Linked DNA regions of Prosthecobacter dejongeii. The protein of the gene in region 1 binds, or shares a complex with, the protein of each later gene. Links are inferred from orthologs where the notes say so. Each region holds a gene or a part of one and is shown on either strand. Other genes may lie near its edges.

Region 1 (2,964 bases):
GTGTGCTGCTTGAGCTGGTCGAGCTGGTTCATACGTTCTTATTTGGGGCGTCGAGAATAAGGGCAAGCAGGCCGGATGCAAGCGGCGGTGCATGGGTGAGAGGAAAGCGGTGCCAGAAAAGGCAGGCCAAAAGCGAGAAAACTCAGCGTAAATCGCGCTCAGTGGGTTCTTTGCTCAGAAAAAGAGCCAAAACAAGTCCTGCCAGAGTCCACTCAATCACGTAATCGGCCATGCCTACGATGACCTCACGCACGGGCAGCTCAAACCAAATGTGCTGTGGGAAGATACACACCAGCCCAGCAAAGAGGCCCGCCGCACCACAAAAAGCCAGCCGTCCAGGAAAAGACAACACCGTTTGATGCAGCAACGCGCCCAAGATAAGCGCGGCCAAAAATGAACGACCCAAGCTCCAGCCGAGGCTACTGTTCATATCCCAGTCATGGCGGCCGGGGCGCAGAATGGCATACAGGTAAGGGCCCTCGCTTTTAGCCTTTTCATGGGCTTCGTTCAGGGACTTTTGCTCCGCTGGGTCTGCGTAGGAGACGGCTTTTCGGGGAAAGGGCAGCGTGTAAATGCCTGTGCCGTGCGTGGCATTCGCCTTGAGAACTTCAGCCACAGCAGCCTCATCACGGAAATCATGCAGGCTCTGCTGATGCCAACCCATGAGCATCCAGGAGACATAACCCCAGGCAAAAGATACCAGGGCGGCCAGGAGAGAAGCGGAGAGGAGTTTCATGTGCCCAGGATGCAACTCAGGGACAACTCTGACAACCGAGGATTCTGCCACAGCATGGGCTGCCCCAAAAAAACTCGCCCAACGGGAGAACCGTTGGGCGAGTGTGAGAGGAAACAAGACCTCTTAAAACAACGGGTAGTTAGGCCGCTGCGGGGGAGTGGGTATCGCAGTGTTCAGCTTCAGGCTCGGTTTCTTCGATCTGAGCATTGTCCTTGAGGAACTGCAGAGCGCTTTCTAGCAGAAGATCATCGCGCATGCGCTCGATCATGCCATTTTTCTGAGCTTCAGCCATGAACTTCTTCACGGGCTTCTTCTGGCGGGCAGCCATGTTCGCCAGCGCGTAAGTGAGCTGCTCATCCGTGATGCTGAGACCTTCCTTCTTAGCCACCTGTTCCAGGATGAAGCTGACCTTCACACTCTGCTTGGCCTGGTTGGTGGCGTTGCTCAGGATCTCATCCTGCTGCTTCACCAACTCATCTTGGGAAATGCCCTGCTGCATGGCGCGCATGGCGATGTCGTTCGTGCGGCGCTGAGCCTCACGATTGACGATGTCCTGAGGTACGTCGAACTCCACCTTTTCAAAGATGTGTGCGATGACCTGATTGCTCTTAGCAGTCTCACGGGCCTGCTCGCGGCGACGGCGCACGGCTTCCTTCACTTCACCACGGAGGGTTTCTTCGGTCATGTCACCCCCACCGATTTTTTGAATGAACTCGGCGTCTAGAGCAGGCACCACTTTGTCCTTCACGCCTTTGCAGGTCACAGCCAGGTCCAGCGTCTTGCCGCGAAGGCCTTCGAAAGCGAAGTCCTCTGGAAGCGCCAGGGAAAGTGTGCGCTGCTCATCTTTCGAGATGCCCACCAAGCCTGCGTAGAAGCCAGGGAGGAAGTCTTCTTCAGCGTCCAGAAGGAACCAGTTTTCTTCGATCTGCTTGAGATGCTCTGGCGCATCAGGCAGCACTTCGGCCAGAGGCTTGCCTTCCAGGCTGCCCGTGAAACCCAGCACGACAGCATCACCCAGGGCCGCAGGACGCTCCACATCGGCAAAGGTGGCATAACGCTCACGCAGGTGCAGGATGTCGTGGTCCACGTCGGCATCGGTTACTTCGATGCGGGCCAGCTTCACCGGAATGCCTTTGTACTCGGGCAGCTCAATCTTTGGAGCCAGGCTCATTTCAGCGCTGAAGCTGAAGCTCTGATCCGTCTCGTGGAGGATCTTGTCGGTGACGGAAAGGATATTGATGACTTCCAGGCCTTCATTTTTGATGGCGGTGCGCAGGCCGTCATTGATGAGCTGCTTTTCCAACTCACTGCGGATGTCATCACCGAAACGCTTTTGCACGGCAGCAGCCGGGGCCTTACCTGGACGGAAGCCGGGCAGGCGCACCTGGGTGGCAAAGTAGGCGGTGATGGCGGAGCGCTGCTTGGCGACTTCTTCGGCCGGCACACGGATGTGAGCGATAGCGCGGCAGTTTGGCTGGTGTTCGACGTTGATGTTCATGGCTTGAAAAGGCGGCTTAAAAGATCCCTCCCACAACCAGAGAACAAGGCACCTGGGCCGGAGGGGCAAGCAGGCTAGAACATTTTCCCCTTTTGACAACCCTGGAACGCATCTTGTTAGAAGCCCCCCTCGAACAGACCCAATTTCGCAGGAGGCTCCCGTATGCGCCCGGAAGGGCTTTTTCGCCTCACGGCCCCCGCCGCCGGGCCACCAGAATGCTGGTGGTGGAGCGGTTGAACAGGTAGCCAAAGCCAAAATCCACCGGATGTACCCGGTGCTGGCCATTTCGGTAGGCCGCCATCAAATCTGGCTGCTGCTGACCGAAAATACCCAAGGTTCCCTGGTAATTGCCATACAGATCTACCGTCAAACCCGCCTGCACTAGGTCCTGATAAGGCACCCCAGAGGGGTCCTGCACCAGACCTGGGGTGCTACGCAGCAAGTAACTGCGGATGTTTGAAAAATCGCTCCCATGCATGAGGTAGGAGGCGCTTTTGACGAGGGCCGGAGGGGTGCCCTGCTTGGCCACAAAGGTGAGGAAGGCACCTCCTAGACGGGTAGTGCCGTTGGAAAGATCTTGGCGGAAGTAAAACAGCCGCTTCAGCCCGCCCATGCCTTGACGGAAGCGAATCATCAACCCCGGTGCTGCCCCTCCCGTCACAGCCGCCAGCACGGGCGTACCCGAGCCATCGAGCTGCACAATGTCCACACTCTCCACCGTGGCCCCTGT
Region 2 (3,033 bases), on another replicon or contig:
CACATCTTTCACACCAACGAGAGCAGCGATATCACCGGAGTAACAGCAATCAATGTCCTTGTGGACGCTGGCCTGAATCTGAATCAAACGGCCAACGCGCTCAGACTTACGGGTACGTGGGTTGTAGATAGTGTCACCTTTACGGACACAGCCGGAGTAAACGCGGAAGAAAACCAAACGACCGAACTTGTCAGACCAAAGTTTAAAGCCAAGAGCAATGAACTTACCATTGTCATCCGGGATCGCCTCGATTTCATTTTCAGGCTCGTCAATGACATGGCCTTTCTGAGGCTCAATGTCGAGAGGTCCCGGAAGGTAGTCGATGACAGCATCGATCAAATACTGAACACCTTTGTTCTTGAATGCCGAACCACCCGCCATTGGGATGATCTTGTTGGCAATCACGCAACGGCGAAGGCCTTCTTTGAGCTGCTGAATGGAAATCGGCTGTTCTTCGAGGAACATCATGCCAATTTCTTCATCGTGGCTGCAAACTTGATCCAACAGACCTTCGTAGGCTTCTTTTGCTTTGGCAATTTCAGCGCCTTCAAGGTCACGAACTTTGTAAGTAGAACCGAAACGGTCATCATCATTGTAAATGATGGCTTTCTGGTTCACCACGTCAATCTGGCCAGACAAATTATCTTCAGCACCAATCGGAATCAGGATTGGCCAGGCATTGGCCCCCAGTTTTTCACGGACATCTTTGACAACGTTTTCAAAGTTGGCACCCGTGCGGTCCATCTTATTAACGAAAGCGATACGAGGAACGCTGTATTTTTCAGCCTGACGATAGACTGTCTCGGACTGCGGCTGCACACCTGCCACACCGCATAGAACGAAAATTGCACCATCCAGAACACGAAGAGAGCGCTCGACTTCGGCGGTGAAATCCACGTGCCCTGGGGTGTCAATGATGTTGACACGCATGTCTTCATTCTCACGCAGCTTGAAGATACCCTCTTCTTTAAGCTGTTTCCAGCGAGCTGTTACAGCGGCGGAAGTGATGGTGATGCCACGCTCTTTTTCCTGCTCCATCCAGTCGGTGGTAGCAGCGCCATCATGAACTTCACCAATTCTGTGAATCATCCCTGTGTAAAACAGGATACGCTCAGTCAGAGTGGTCTTGCCCGCGTCAATGTGAGCACAGATCCCGATGTTACGGGTGCGCTCCAGAGGATATTCGCGGCTGGGGGAGTTAGGATTCGACATGTGACAGAAGAAGTGTGGTGTGAGCGAGCAGCGTGATGGGAATAACCGCGATTAGAAGCGGAAGTGAGCGAACGCGCGGTTGGCCTGAGCCTGCTTATGAACGTCGTCACGCTTACGGACTGCGGAACCCTGCCCAGTGGAGGCTTCCTTGAGCTCATTTGCCAGCGCACGGTGCATTGGGACACCCTTGCGACCACGAGCATAACCAACAATCCAGCGCATGGCCAGAGACTCAGAGCGAGACTGATTCACTTCCAGAGGAACCTGGTAAGTAGCACCACCCACGCGGCGAGCTTTTACCTCAACCTTAGGCTTAGCGTTTTCGATCGCACGATTGAAAAGATCCAAAGGATCAATGGAATCGGTTTTCTCATTCAGCTGCTCGATGGCTGCATATACAATGCGCTCAGCGAGAGACTTTTTGCCGCTCTGCATGACGCGGGCAATGAGGTGAGCCACAAGCTCGCTATCATAGCGAGAGTCTTTGTGAACAGGCTTGTCGTAAACGCGTTTTCTGCGGGCCATAACGGGTAAGGGGACGAGGTGGGCTTAAAGGAGGGGTAAATTCAACGAAGGCTTACTTCTTGCCTTTGGCAGGAGCGGCAGCAGCAGCACCCTTCTTCGGACGCTTAGCACCATACTTGGAACGGCCACGACGGCGCTTGTCCACACCCAAGCAGTCCAGAGTACCGCGAACAATGTGATAACGAACACCCGGCAAATCCTTCACACGACCACCGCGAACCAGCACGATGCTGTGTTCCTGGAGGTTGTGGCCTTCACCACCGATGTAAGCGATAACTTCGAAGCCGTTCGTCAGGCGAACTTTGGCAACCTTACGCAAAGCCGAGTTTGGCTTTTTAGGCGTGCGGGTCATGACCTGAAGGCAAACGCCGCGACGCTGCGGGCAGCTTTCAAGCGCAGGCGACTTCGACTTCACCGCTTTATCTTTGCGGCCGTGTCTGACGAGTTGATTGATGGTGGGCATGGTCTGAAAAATATTCCGTTCCTTGATGGCCGCAGAGGGCATGGAATCAGAAGAAGACAGTGCAACCACCCTCAAGAGGGTTTAGCACAGTGTTTTTCCGGTTCACTGCTCCGATAGCAAAGACTCACTCTCGTGAATCATTAGCCAGCACTCACGGGGAGTGCTTGGGCCGGGGAGCGGGCACTTTGGGTTAGATCCTCTTTTGTGCAAGATCTTTTTCATGTCTTTGTGAAGTTTTTCACAAGTAATTGTCTAGGATAACTTAACAAATGCGCCACTTCCACAGTTCTTATGGATTCACTGAGTCTTGAAGTGCTTTTTGTTATTCCCTTCCCCAATCCCTGTAAAATGGGCATTCCAGCCGCACCCGCCAAATGTAGACATGCAAGAAACACCCAATATTCAGGTTTTCGTGGCCAAGATGACAATGGCCAGAAGCTCTGAGTTATTGACACTAAAATTAGGTTAGGCGGACTCATTGCTCTCCCCTTCCCTGCCCGATTACAACAAAGCCACCTCTGTTCGAGATGGCTTTGATCCGCCGAAAACTGTCTCAGAAGCCTTTTATTGGGCGCAATCTGGGCACTGACCGAAGAACTCCAGTTCATGGTAAAGCTTTTTGAAGCCGGATTTTTTAGCGATTTGCTTTTCCAGCGCCTGAACTGGGCAGGAAATATCCAGTTTTTCGATTCTGCCGCAGTCATTGCAGATCAAGTAATCATTATGCTCACCAGGAAGAATCATCGTGTAATAGGCCGCGCGATCATGCAGGCCTAACCGACGGATGAGGGTGCGTTCCTCCAGCTTCATGAGCAGTCGATAGACGGTGGCTT

The links. The genes of interacting proteins can lie anywhere in the genome.
Region 2: the proteins of tig (region 1) and rpsG are in contact, whole or in part, in a crystal structure (PDB 3GTY), measured with the Thermotoga maritima proteins. The link is inferred for Prosthecobacter dejongeii from one-to-one orthologs. Residues at the interface, in WP_004081061.1 of Thermotoga maritima: Glu122, Val124, Val129, Leu130, Tyr133, Glu188, Gly259, Ile262, Tyr263, Glu266, Ser270, Glu273, Gln274, Glu277, Arg308, Gln311, Ile312, Ser315, Tyr316, Glu325, Arg329, Arg336, Leu363, Phe366, Trp367, Arg373, Leu377, Arg381, Leu384, Glu387; in WP_004081843.1 of Thermotoga maritima: Lys34, Lys52, Lys55, Glu59, Arg62, Gln63, Glu66, Asn67, Lys69, Val71, Arg95, Ala109, Lys110, Lys111, Gly112, Arg113, Pro114, Glu117, Glu121, Ile124, Ala125, Tyr127, Asn128, Asn129, Thr130, Gly131, Lys135, Asp139, Arg142, Met143.

Annotation. Positions count from the first base shown.
Region 1 is NZ_JACHIF010000005.1:266,003-268,966, reverse strand. What follows is about bases 56-2,951. They hold tig (trigger factor), read right to left. Parts: upstream 2,235-2,951; coding sequence 876-2,234; downstream 56-875. Other genes in these bases: HNQ64_RS13725 (hypothetical protein), read right to left, coding at 2,422-2,951; HNQ64_RS13735 (hypothetical protein), read right to left, coding at 143-736. Also shown: tal (transaldolase), read right to left, coding at 1-32; more of HNQ64_RS13725, read right to left, coding at 2,952-2,964. UniProt on the Bacillus subtilis protein: Involved in protein export. Acts as a chaperone by maintaining the newly synthesized protein in an open conformation. Functions as a peptidyl-prolyl cis-trans isomerase.
Region 2 is NZ_JACHIF010000011.1:80,971-84,003, forward strand. Bases 1-2,965 are described here. They hold rpsG (30S ribosomal protein S7), read right to left. Parts: upstream 1,738-2,965; coding sequence 1,264-1,737; downstream 1-1,263. Other genes in these bases: fusA (elongation factor G), read right to left, coding at 1-1,212; rpsL (30S ribosomal protein S12), read right to left, coding at 1,790-2,200; HNQ64_RS20895 (Fur family transcriptional regulator), read right to left, coding at 2,765-2,965. Outside these bases: more of HNQ64_RS20895, read right to left, coding at 2,966-3,033.